Regions from separate parts of the Neobacillus sp. Fa239 genome, predicted to be linked through region 4. Evidence: riboswitches for the same ligand, from Rfam matches in the RefSeq annotation. Region 4 holds a riboswitch; each other region holds the start of a gene.
What was found. A riboswitch is a leader RNA that binds a small molecule or an ion and turns the genes downstream of it on or off. The one in region 4 is predicted to bind S-adenosylmethionine.
Positions count from the first base shown of each region.

Region 1: it holds a riboswitch for S-adenosylmethionine, as region 4 does, so the genes downstream of both, metK (methionine adenosyltransferase) here and ACZ5XR_RS22620 (methionine biosynthesis PLP-dependent protein) in region 4, are expected to answer to the same signal.
Region 2: it holds a riboswitch for S-adenosylmethionine, as region 4 does, so the genes downstream of both, ACZ5XR_RS03255 (methionine ABC transporter ATP-binding protein) here and ACZ5XR_RS22620 (methionine biosynthesis PLP-dependent protein) in region 4, are expected to answer to the same signal.
Region 3: it holds a riboswitch for S-adenosylmethionine, as region 4 does, so the genes downstream of both, ACZ5XR_RS11860 (ACT domain-containing protein) here and ACZ5XR_RS22620 (methionine biosynthesis PLP-dependent protein) in region 4, are expected to answer to the same signal.

Region 1 covers NZ_AP041611.1:4,447,584-4,450,835, forward strand. Annotated here, with positions in the region: gene asnB (asparagine synthase (glutamine-hydrolyzing)) at 1-314, opposite strand, end outside; gene metK (methionine adenosyltransferase) at 439-1,641, opposite strand; SAM riboswitch class I at 1,844-1,997, opposite strand; gene pckA (phosphoenolpyruvate carboxykinase (ATP)) at 2,285-3,252, shown strand, end outside.
Region 2 covers NZ_AP041611.1:701,908-705,159, forward strand. Annotated here, with positions in the region: gene ACZ5XR_RS03250 (methionine ABC transporter permease) at 1-334, opposite strand, end outside; gene ACZ5XR_RS03255 (methionine ABC transporter ATP-binding protein) at 324-1,364, opposite strand; SAM riboswitch class I at 1,441-1,544, opposite strand; gene ACZ5XR_RS03260 (methyltransferase) at 1,749-2,357, shown strand; gene ACZ5XR_RS03265 (threonine aldolase family protein) at 2,373-3,252, shown strand, end outside.
Region 3 covers NZ_AP041611.1:2,468,920-2,472,171, reverse strand. Annotated here, with positions in the region: gene ACZ5XR_RS11865 (stage V sporulation protein S) at 834-1,106, opposite strand; SAM riboswitch class I at 1,422-1,527, shown strand; gene ACZ5XR_RS11860 (ACT domain-containing protein) at 1,640-2,248, shown strand; gene ACZ5XR_RS11855 (hypothetical protein) at 2,437-2,823, opposite strand; gene ltrA (group II intron reverse transcriptase/maturase) at 3,010-3,252, opposite strand, start outside.
Region 4 covers NZ_AP041611.1:4,557,193-4,560,444, forward strand. Annotated here, with positions in the region: gene ACZ5XR_RS22615 (lasso peptide isopeptide bond-forming cyclase) at 1-589, opposite strand, end outside; SAM riboswitch class I at 990-1,105, shown strand; gene ACZ5XR_RS22620 (methionine biosynthesis PLP-dependent protein) at 1,267-2,379, shown strand; gene metC (cystathionine beta-lyase) at 2,379-3,252, shown strand, end outside.

The DNA of each region.
Region 1 (3,252 bases), 110 kb from region 4:
ACTTCCGTATCAGAATGGGTTGCAAACTGCAGTCCTTCTTTTAAAAGCTCTTCTCGCAATTCCACATAGTTATATACCTCACCATTAAAAATAATCCAATATCGCTCATTTTCATAGGTAAGCGGCTGATGTCCGGACTCAATATCAATAATACTTAAGCGGCGAAACCCGAATTGAATATGCTCGTCATAATAAAATCCATCATCATCCGGGCCACGATGGGTAATGATATCGTTCATATTTTTAAATAGATGTTTTTGATTTTCCCGGTAGCTTTGCGTTTGTTCATGAACGCAGCCAATAAAACCACACATGATTACCCAACACTCCCAATCTGGAATTCCAATATAATTAAGATATTATCCAGTTTTCACCTGTTTTAGAATCCTTAGTCAAATAAAAAGGGAGCTGCATGAAAAAATGCAACTCCCTGCTATATTATCGATTAGAAGCTTGTTCACGTAACTTGTCTGCTTTATCTGTACGCTCCCAAGGAAGGTCAACATCAATACGGCCAAAATGACCATATGCAGCCGTTTGTTTGTAAATTGGGCGGCGAAGGTTCAGCATATTGATGATACCCGCTGGACGCAGGTCAAAGTTTTCACTTACTAAATCCACCAATACCTCTTCACTTACTTTCCCTGTACCAAATGTATCAACCGAAATGGAAACCGGTCTAGCGACACCGATTGCATAAGCCAGCTGTACTTCACACTTTTCTGCAAGTCCGGCTGCAACAATATTTTTTGCAACGTAGCGGGCTGCATATGCCGCAGAACGGTCAACTTTTGTAGGATCCTTACCAGAGAATGCACCGCCGCCATGACGAGCATATCCGCCATACGTATCAACGATGATCTTACGTCCTGTTAAGCCGGCATCCCCTTGTGGTCCGCCAATAACGAAACGGCCTGTTGGGTTAATGAAATATTTTGTGTTTTCATCGATTAGTTCACTTGGAACTACCGGATTAATAACATATTCCTTTAGATTGCGTTGAATTTGCTCCAAGGCAATTTCAGGATGGTGCTGAGTAGAGATTACGATGGTGTCAATCCGTACAGGTTTATCATTTTCATCATACTCAACCGTTACTTGGGTTTTACCATCTGGACGCAGATAAGGAAGAATCTCTTCTTTACGAACCTCTGTTAAACGACGGGCAAGCTTATGTGCAAGAGAAATTGGAAGAGGCATAAGCTCTTTTGTTTCATTACAAGCAAAACCAAACATTAGACCTTGGTCCCCTGCACCAATTGCTTCAATTTGTTCATCAGACATTTGACCTTCACGAGCTTCAAGTGCCTGATCAACACCCATCGCAATGTCAGCTGATTGTTCGTCAATAGAGGTTAATACAGCACAAGTCTCAGAATCAAAGCCGTATTTAGCACGATTGTATCCGATCTCTTTTATCGTTTCACGGACAATTTTTGGAATATCCACATAAGTAGAAGTTGTGATTTCCCCTGCTACAAGGACTAAACCAGTGGTTACGGAAGTTTCTGCCGCAACACGGGCATTCGCATCCTTGGCTAAAATCGCATCTAAAATCGAATCAGAAATTTGGTCACAAATCTTGTCAGGATGACCTTCAGTTACTGATTCAGAAGTAAACAAACGACGTTTTGTTGACATCTGAATTCCTCCTAAAAATGAAATAATATGATACGGAACTCATTCCCTTAGTAGTATGAAGTTAATAGGGGGTTTTTATGAAAAACAATCCCTAGTGTATTTTCACAATGGAAATAAATGATTAGCGAATTAACTGCACAAAATACAAAAAACCTTTCCATTATGAGGAAAGGTTGAAAGCAAAAGATTTGCGCGCCTTTCACTCTTATCGTCCAAGGTCAAGCCTTGCTTCAGGTTTAGCACCTTTGCTCGGAAAATGTGATGGAATAATAAAGCAATTCCGTTGTTGATCATTTTCGTTGTTGCAGGTTGCTGGGTTTCATAGGGCCTGTCCCTCCACCAGCTCGGGATAAGAGAGTATCCGTTCAATTTTCAATCTTACCCCACGCTGTCGAACAATGTCAATAATTTTTTTGAAAAGAATCTTAATTAAAAATTGCCCAATCACTCATACTAAATTCGCATTGTTTCATATAAAAGAAGCATAATCCTATGTAAATTATCATTAATTTTGCCTAATTTTATAATTGTGGTATTGAAGTCAATTATTTTATTAATTAGTATAGACTATTAAAATAAATGTGTTATACTTTTTACCAAGAAGAGATCATTTAAAAAACTTAAAAAAGGAAGGATTCTTAAAATGAATTCAGTTCATATTCCAAACGGGTTAAAACAATTACTGAGTGAAAGCCATGTCCAGACCCAGTTATCCGTACCTCAACTTGTTGAAAAAATTTTACTCCGCAATGAGGGGACCTTATCCTCAACCGGTGCCATCCGGGTTTCCACAGGAAAATATACAGGACGTTCACCAAAAGACAAATTTATTGTTGTTGAGGAATCCACTAAAGATAAAATCGACTGGGGAAACAATCAGTCCATTTCCGAAGAAGCTTTTACAAACCTTTATCATAAAGTTCTAGACTATTTAAAAGATAAAAATGAGATTTTTGTTTTTAAAGGGTTTGCTGGTGCTGATAAAAAGACTCAGCTTCCGATTCAAGTAATAAATGAATATGCCTGGCATAATTTGTTTGTCCATCAATTATTTATTCGTCCGAATGAGGAAGAGATGTTATCCCATGATCCAGGGTTTACGGTTATTTCTGTGCCTGACTTTAAAGCGAACCCAGCTGTTGACGGGACAAACTCCGAAACTTTTATTATCATCTCTTTTGAACAGCGTACTGTTTTAATTGGCGGTACAGAGTATGCAGGAGAAATGAAAAAATCTATTTTCTCTGTCATGAACTATTTGCTTCCTGAAAATAATATTTTATCGATGCATTGTTCAGCCAATGTAGGGCAAGAAGGCGATGTGGCCCTTTTCTTTGGGCTATCCGGAACAGGAAAAACGACTCTATCAGCCGATCCTACCCGCCGTCTCATTGGCGATGATGAACATGGCTGGTCGGCTAACGGTGTCTTTAATATCGAGGGTGGCTGTTACGCGAAATGCATTAACCTAACGAGGGAAAAGGAACCGCAGATTTTTGACGCCATTCGCTTTGGTACAGTATTAGAGAATGTGACCATCAATCCTGAATCAAGGGTCGCTGATTACGATGATGGGACATTAACGGAAAATACAAGAGCAGCATATCCAAT
Region 2 (3,252 bases), 1.9 Mb from region 4:
CTACTAATCGGCCAATATAAAAGGCCGTATAGAGCACGAGCGGTACGATTGCCGCGGTGGTGCCAATTGCAGTTCCCACGATTAATCTAGTAAATGGAATAATTGCCACTACTAAGATAATAAATGGAATGGATCGAAAGATATTAATAATGACATTAAGAATATTGAATAGAATATTATTCTGCAAAATGCCGTTCTCTCTTGTAATTACCAGAATCACACCTATTGGAATTCCAATAATGACCGAAATAATCAGAGCTACAACGACCATATAAAGTGTTTGATCAATTGAACTTAAAAACTCTGGCCAGAACCAGGACCAATCAAATGGCATCTTCAGACACCTCCTTAATAACAGCTTCATTGTCTCGAATATACTGAACGGCGCGAAGAATTTCTTCTTTATCACCTTTGAATTCAACAAGTAAATTTCCGAATGGCTGACCTTGAAGCTCTGTTACCATCCCGTGAAGAACATTTAAATCGATTGAAAAGTGCTTTGCCGTATTTGAGATTAATGGGACATTGGTTGAATTGCCTTTAAAAATAATTCGGTAAATGCCATGGGAGCTTGACTGGCTGCTTTCATTAATTAATTTTTGTACGGACTTTGGAATATTATCGTTTAAGAAGGTCCTCACAAAGCTTCGGGCGATCATTGTTTTTGGCTCAGTGAACACGTCGATGACCGATCCTTGCTCCGCGATGGTCCCGTCTTCAATAACCGCAACTTTATCGCAAATATCACGGATGACATTCATCTCATGGGTAATCATTAAAATGGTTACGCCAAATTCATCTCGTACCTTTCGTAATAACTCTAAAACGGCTTCGGTCGTGTTTGGATCAAGTGCCGATGTAGCTTCATCGCATAGGAGAATATCAGGGTCAGTTGTCAGCGCGCGGGCAATTCCAACTCTTTGCTTCTGACCACCGGACAGCTGATCTGGGTAATGATTCATCCGATCCTCCAAGCCAACAAATGCTAGTAATTTTGTGACTTTCTCTTTAATTTCATTTTTAGGTGTGCCTTCTAAAATAAGCGGCATCGCCACATTGTGAAAAATCGTTTTCGAATTTAATAAGTTATATTGTTGAAAGATCATGCCAATCTTTTTACGCTGCTTGCGTAAATCCTTTGGCGCCAAGGATAAAAGGTTTACTCCATTGATGAGCACTTTCCCGGAAGATGGCCGTTCCAGCAGATTTACACAACGAATCAGTGTACTTTTTCCTGCCCCGCTGAATCCTACCACACCAAAAATTTCACCTTTCTCAACGCGAAGGTTAATTCCTTTTAAGGCACTTACCTTTTTCTCTTTGCCTTTTCCATAAATTTTATGTACATCGTCTAAAACAAGCATTATATCAATCCCCTTTGTTTGCACCTATATACGAAAAAGCCTCTTTCTTCAATCAGAAAGAGGCTTTTCTATCTCAACCTTATCTTTCAGAATGAAGTCACTCTGCAGGAATTAGCACCTTTCATTAATGAAGGTTGCTGGACGTCATCGGGCCTGTCCCTCAGTCTCTCTGGATAAGTTATTCAGCTGTTTTTAACTTATTTATGATGTTAATAAATTATTAAACTATTGTCAATCTTTTTATTTTAAAAAAATATTAGTAATCCGATAATTTTAATTTCAATTGATGATTTTTTAATTTTTAGTAAATCTATTGGCATTATTTCAGAAAAATCATTTATCATAATAGATAGAATCCTACTTCACCTGAATAGAGGTCAAGCAATGAAAGAAAAGTTTTTAGATGGAGTGCTGAATATCAAAACGGGAGGAGAACAAAAGGGATTTATAACCTCATTGCACTATCATCGCTACGAGCCGACACCTTATAGTGCCCTTGAAACCTTATTTCACCAATATGAATTGAAAAGCAGTGATCATATCGTTGATTTTGGCTGTGGTAAAGGACGTTTAATTTTTTATATTCATTATTTATGGAATGCCAATGTGACCGGCATTGAAATGAACCAGGCTCTCTATCAAGAGGCTGTCCAAAATCAAAAAAATTATCTTAAGAAACACATTGATGCCAAGAATAAAATACACTTTTATTGCTGCTTGGCGGAAGAGTATGAAATTAGATCGTTAGATAATTGCTTTTACTTTTTTAATCCATTTACCATCCAAATTTTTATGAGAATCATAAAGAATATCTTACTTTCTGTGGAGAAGTCCCATCGGGAGATAGAACTGGTTTTATATTACCCTTCAGAGGATTATATTTATTTTCTGGAAAATCAAACCCCTTTTGAATTCAAACAGGAAGTTATATTGCCGGATTTATATGAACATAATTCAAATGAACGATTTTTAATCTATAGGTTGTCTTATTAGAGGGAGAGAATTCACATGAACGAAAAAAATCCATTATTAGAAGCATTTAAGCAAACCACGTATCAAGTGGTCGGGCATGACCCAAGAGACATTCAAACATTACTAGCAGCTTTCAATGATTTTGATGGTTTGCAGGAAAGCGATATCTATGGGAAAGGAAAAATAATCGAGGAGTTCCAAGAGAAGATGGCTGATTACTTAGGGAAGGAGACAGCTGTATTTTTTCCTAGTGGTACGATGGCCCAGCAAATTGCTTTAAGAATTTGGTGTGATCAAAAAGGAATAAAGAAAGTCGCTTACCATCCGTTATGCCATTTGGAAATCCATGAAGAGGACGGATTAAAAGAGCTGCATCATATTGAACCGATTTTGCTTGCTGATCAAGACAGTTTAATTCAATTAGAAGATGTTGTTGGGCTTAAAGAGGATATTGCTTGTTTATTGCTTGAACTGCCCCAGCGTGAGATTGGCGGTCAATTACCAGATTATGAAGCTCTGGAATCGATTTCGGCTTATTGTCATGAGAAAGGAATCAAATTACACTTGGATGGTGCAAGGTTATTTGAAATTCTTCCCTACTATGAAAAGTCAGCTGCTGAAATTTGTCGTCTGTTTGATAGTGTGTATGTGTCATTTTATAAAGGAATTGGCGGAATTGCAGGGGCGATTCTGGCAGGAGAAAAGGATTTTATTGAGGAATCGAAAGTTTGGAAAAGGCGTCATGGTGGGGATTTAATCAGCCTTTATCCGTATATAATTAGTGCAGATTTTTATTTTGATCAAAGGATCGCGAAAATGGAGCAGTATTACCGGGAAGCAAAAGAACTTGCAGGCCATTTTAATCAATGTCATGCAATTAAAACACTTCCACTAAAGCCGGTTTCCAATATGTTTC
Region 3 (3,252 bases), 2.1 Mb from region 4:
TCTTTGAAGTTCTGACTGCCCAAGTGCCCAGAGGTCCTTCGCTCCAACATAGGTGTTACCTTGATGGAAGTGCAATTTTCTTACACTTAAGAAGGCATTACCCTTCCCTCATCGCTACTACGACCTCATGCGCCAGTCCTAAATCATCCTACCATTTTCTATTAGCCTCTTATATGATAGGTCTTTATTGGTTAGTACCTTCCCAATTTGAAGTAGGACCTTCCCGTCGTTATCTCTGAGAATCTTTCCACAGATGCCAGAACCCATACCCCGGCTGCTCTTACGGTGCATTTGACCGTTTCTTCCCGTAAGACATCGGTCTTCCCCCGTTAGGCAAAGGTCGAGGCTATGCAAAACATCCCTCGAACAGTTTCTTAGAGGGGCGTAGATTTCGGGATTGCAGTATTCGTTAAATCCTTCTGGCCTCTGTGTTTGCTCGCCACACAGACTGTTCCGACCTTTTTCTCTCTGTGTAGAATAGGCCGCCGTGACTTTTACTTCCAAGCAGAACGTAGTTCGTTACCTCCCCACGCATTGGATATGCTAGTCATCCGAATCGGTCAATTGATGACAGGAGACTTTCACTCCATAAGATTCTCAGCCTTGACGGCTGCTCCACCTAACTGTCTACGCTTAAAGACTAAAGTTACCTTTAGCCCTCCAAGACTCGCTACGAGCGAATGGCTAGTTCTTACTCGGCGGGAATCCCACCCGTTATATGATACGACCTATGCTCGGCCGCACAAGCACCCGTTAGAACAACAAGCTAATATATTATTAGGTGAATGTTTTTTTTTTTATTTAATTCTTTTATTGATCTTCTCAACGCAGATCTATCTTTTTTTCCTAGGACCTACAATTAATTTGATTGCTGTTTTATTTTCATTATTGATTAAAACATCTGTAAATGCAGGAACAAAAACCAGATTAACACCGCTAGGAGCTACGAATCCTCTTGCAATCGCAATGGCTTTAATCGCTTGATTTAAAGCACCAGCTCCAATCACTTGAATCTCTGAATTTCCTCTTTCACTTAATACACCTACAATTGCACCTGCAACTAAATTCGGATTTGACTTTGATGATACTTTTAATACATTATCCATATAAATTTTTCCCCCTGTTATATAATCGCTTGATATGATCACTAGAAAGAATGTAATTAACGTATCTTTAATAATATTCAAATTCAAATCAAGCAGAACTATTGAACTGATTCCTTTAATCTTTTTTGTGTTATCCTGCCCCTTTACTCGAATAAAAAATTAAGCATCCCTTGTTAAAGGAATGCCCCCTTTAGTTTAACAAGGGCAATACGCATTTTATCAAATGATTTCTTACCAATGTACTAGTTTTAGGATTGACGAATAATTATCCTTCTGATATATTATTATAAATAATTAAAGTCCGAATATTAAAAACTCTTATCCAGAGTGGCGGAGGGACAGACCCTATGAAGCCCAGCAACCTTCAAGTTTTACTTGAAAAGGTGCCAATTTCTACAGAATTATTTCTGGAAGATAAGGGGAGGAATGCAATAGTTATGACCTCTTCTTATTTATTATAGAAGAGGTTTTTTTGTGTTTGTAATATAAACGAGGAAATAATAAAAAGTTAATGACTATTAGGGGACGATGAGATGAAGGGTGTAAACTTTAGAGAGAGTTCATTAGCATCAAATACGTTAGTAAAAACAAACTTAAAAAATACAACTCAACCTGCAGTCTCAGGTACTAAAATGACTAATACTTATGATAATAAAACTGAACCAGTAGTCGAAATCTCCAGTGAAAATAATTTTTGTAGTATTTATGTCAACAAGTATAGAATGAATAAAGAAGTTGGGTTTGGAAGAAAGCTGCTTCAGATCCTTGAAGATTTTCAACTTTATTATAGGCATATACCGACGGGGGTTGATGCTCTTCATCTTGTTTTACATGAAAATCAATTAGATCAGATAATAGAAAGTGAACTAATACAACGTATTAGTACGGAACTTTCGGCAGATAAAGTGACTATTGAACGTAATCTTGCTTTAATTATGCTTATCGGAGGAAAAAAGCATCATAATGTCGACAGCATTGCCAGAGCAACGAGGGCTCTTGAAAAAAAAAGAATTAATATTGAAATGATACATATGAATCAAGGACCATCTCAGATAAGTTTAGTATTTGGCGTGAAGGCTCATGATGAAAAAAGAGCTGTTGCAGCAATCCATAATGAATTTTTTGCAAGTGTGTCAGTTTGAAATATTAATGATTTCCAACAGGTAATAAAAGGGCATCTAATTATGATTAATAGATGCTCCTTTTCTTTTTGTTTTCATTAACGATATCTTCCTATTAAATTAACCTGCCATTTAGTCCAATAAAAAAGGGATTGCCGCAGCGTTCCCGTTCTTAACCACAAGCACTCGAATAGCTTAATAAGAAGTATCTATATCTTGGTATCAAACAACGAAATTTGTTCTGTTGCAATTTTTACATATGAACCAATAGGATAATTGTTTCCAGTTAATTCGAAAATGACTATGTTACTTCCCATTCTCAGGACTGAAAATCCATCAGATTCAACCGATTCCAATACTCCTGATAAATAAATATGATTATCATCACTTGTTATTTGGCTAATTTCTTCATCAATATCAATAATTTGCTTTCCCCATTCCAGAATTCCTGGAATATCAATCTCTATAAAATATTCGAAATTCAATATTGGTTTAGTTCCAACCCATTTTCCTTCGGCACTGCCATATGGCGAATTAAACTTTACAATATAACCATCTTCTAATTCTTTAATATACTTGACTACTATTATTTTCATTTTTATTCACCTATTACATTGGTCTTTTCTTCTAAAATTCAATATAAATCTTGTTTTTCCTTGTTCAACTATTCTGCTTCGTTAGCTCAACAAGCATAAAGTAGGGAAACCTTTCTCAAGGCTTCCCCCTTATCAAACCGTACGTGCCCTATTAAGGCATACGGCTTACCAAATGTTACAATTTAATCAAGAGGATGCATTCCAGCCATTTTGCATCTTTTGGACACGGTGAGGTGTGAAATACTCCTCACCTTTTGCTTTTGCTCGTTTGATTCGATTCTGAATGTCTCTTTTAACTTTTCTGGACATATCACTTAGGTATTGTTCCTTTGTGTATCCATATGCTTTATTTAAATATAGCCAATAAGTTGGAATCAGATTGATGTTAAGAAAGAAGGCATTATTCCAAATACTTTGCATCTTCATCCC
Region 4 (3,252 bases):
TTGAGGCATCAACTGCGTCAATCATTCCGCCAATTACCAGATATTCTGCAAGCCACTTTTCATTTAATTCTTTTTTTATATTAGGAAAAGATAATAGTGGATATATGACTGTACAAAACGCAAAATATTGTTGATTGCGATAAAAGTATAGTGTCCTAGCTCCAGAAAAGTCCCTAGCACCAAAAAGTTTCTGTTCTCTCTCGTCCCAAATCACAAAAGCAAAATCTCCAACTAAATACTTTGGAGCATCCTCACCCCATTTATCATAGGAAAGTAGAATAAGCTCACTGTCAGTTATTAATTTTTGTTTGGATTTCTTAATTTGTAGCTTTTCAAATAATTCTTCCCTATTATCAATAATTGCGTCTGCTGTTATGGCCAACTTTCTTTCCTGATCAAAATACGGAAGCTTTTCTCCAATGGATTCCGGGGTAATCCACTGGGCATGGCAGCCAAGAAAGACTTTGTCACTATGCCATGTTTGAACATCATCTGCAGGGAATTTCTCCAATTCCTTCATCGTTCGCATCCCATGTTCAAGATTTATAGGTTCATCGTTTAAATGATAAATTCCAGCAATAGCGCTCATCTTTTCCTCCTGCCAAACTTTACAAGCCTGTATGTATATTTCTACATGCTTTATGCTATAAATTTCATCTTGAAATTATAATTATAACTTTATTAATAGGTTCTTTAAATAGAACACCAAATGCACAATTACCCATAGAATTATAATAATAAATTAATCTCTCTTGATTTTCAGATAAATGAACGAGTAGATATTACTAAACTTATCGCTTTGTTTATCATTAGGTTCTTTATTAAGAACAATCCGTATATCAAAATTATCATCTCTTTTATTTGGTGTCAACTAGTTTATTGGAAATAAATTAGTTTATTTTTTCTGACCGGAAATTCTTATTTTTAAAAAAACAAATTGACACCCCACGCAATTTGTAGTAAATTTTATAAATAATCTAAATATTTATTTCTTATCAAGAGAGGTTGAGGGAATGGCCCTTTGACGCCTCAGCAACCTTCAATGGCTTGTTCATTGAAAAGGTGCTAAGTCCTGCAAATTATTAATTAATTTGCAAGATAAGAAGAATGACGAACCAGTCACACTGACAAAAGTCTTCTTCTTATAGAAGGCTTTTTTATTATATTGTCCCTTTAACGGATTACTGCGATGAATCAACAAGACATAAGACTATGGAGAATTAATAAAAAAGTAATTTTTTAGATACCTAGGAGGAGTGATTAGAAATGTACAAAATTGAAACGAAGCTTGCTCAGATTGGAAATCGCAGTGAAACCGTAACAGGAACGGTGAATCCTCCTGTTTATTTTTCTACAGCTTACCGCCACGAAGGAATCGGGCAATCAACAGGGTTTGATTATTCACGGACAGGAAATCCAACACGACAGCTTCTTGAAAAGACGATTGCTGATTTGGAAGACGGGGATCAAGGTTTTGCCTGCAGTTCGGGAATGGCAGCTATCCTTACAATTCTTTCTTTATTTCAATCAGGGGATGAATGGCTAGTTAGTGAAGATTTATACGGTGGAACGTACCGATTATTGGAGCAAGGCTACAAAAAATGGGGATTGGCATGTCAATATGTGAATACATGTTGTCCTAGTGAGATTGAAAGTAAGATTTCCCCTAAAACGAAGGCCATCTTTCTTGAAACTCCTACGAATCCCCTCATGCAGCAATCGGATATTGTCGAGGTTTCGAAAATCGCCAAGAAACACGGATTATTGCTGATTGTTGACAATACTTTCTATACTCCTGTTCTGCAGCAACCGATCAAGCTTGGTGCTGATATTGTCATCCACAGTGCGACCAAATATTTGGGTGGCCATAATGATGTACTTGCAGGCCTCATTGTTGCTAAAGGAAAAGATCTATGTGAAGCGCTCGCCTTCCATCATAACGGAGCAGGTGCCGTTCTCAGTCCATTTGACTCCTGGCTGTTAATGCGTGGTATGAAAACATTATCACTTAGAATGAAACAGCATGAAAAAAATGCTAAGCAAGTAGCAGAATTCCTTTCAAAGCATGAAGGCGTCACTGATGTTTTATACCCCGGAAAAGGGGGAATGCTTTCCTTCCGTTTAAAAGAGGAAACATGGGTCAATCCATTTTTGCAAGGACTCTCATTGATTTCGTTTGCTGAAAGCCTTGGTGGGACTGAAAGCTTTATCACTTACCCTGCCACGCAAACACATGCAGATATTCCGGAAGAGGTTCGAATTGCAGCAGGAGTTTGCAATCGCTTATTGCGTTTTTCTGTAGGAATAGAGGATGCTGAAGACCTTATTAACGACTTGGAGCTAGCATTTGCCAATATTAAAGAAGGAGTGAGAGTTTAATGGAAAACGAAGCATATTGTTTTGAAACGAGGCTCCTTCATAATCGGCATAAAATTGATGCAGTTACGGGTGCTGTCAGTGTGCCGATCCAGCACGCATCCACCTTTCATCAATTTGATATTGATCAGTTTGGCAAATATGACTATAGTCGTAGTTTGAACCCGACGCGGGAAGCATTGGAAGAGGTGATTGCTGAACTTGAAGGCGGAACAAGAGGATTTGCCTTTTCATCGGGAATGGCAGCGATCTCAACAGCGTTCCTGCTGCTTTCAGCTGGCGACCATATCGTGATTACCGAGGATGTGTACGGCGGTACATTCCGAATGGTAACACAAGTATTAACCCGTTACGGAATTGAACATACCTTTGTGGATATGACTGATATACATCAAGTAAAGCAGGCAATTCAGCCGAATACGAAAGCTTTTTATGTGGAAACACCTTCAAATCCCTTATTAAAAGTGACCGATATCCAAGCGATTTCTGAATTGGCAAAAGAAGTGAACGCCTTAACCTTTGTTGATAATACATTTTTAACACCTGCTTTACAAAGACCTCTGGAGCTTGGTGCGGATGTTGTGCTTCACAGTGCCACAAAATTTTTATCAGGACATAGCGATGTTGTCGCAGGTCTTGCCGTTGTAAAAGATGAAAGTTTAGCAGCACGGCTTGGCTTCTTACAAAATTCCTTTGGTGCCGTTCTTGGTGTTCAGGACGCCTGGCTGGTTCTTAGGGGGATAAAAACCCTTCATGTCCGGTTGGAGCAATCGCAAAAGGCCGCTGTCCAAATAGCAGAATTTCTAAATTCGCATCCACTGATCAAACGGGTCTATTTCCCTGCCCTTGAAAGCCATCCGCAGCATGATTTGCAAA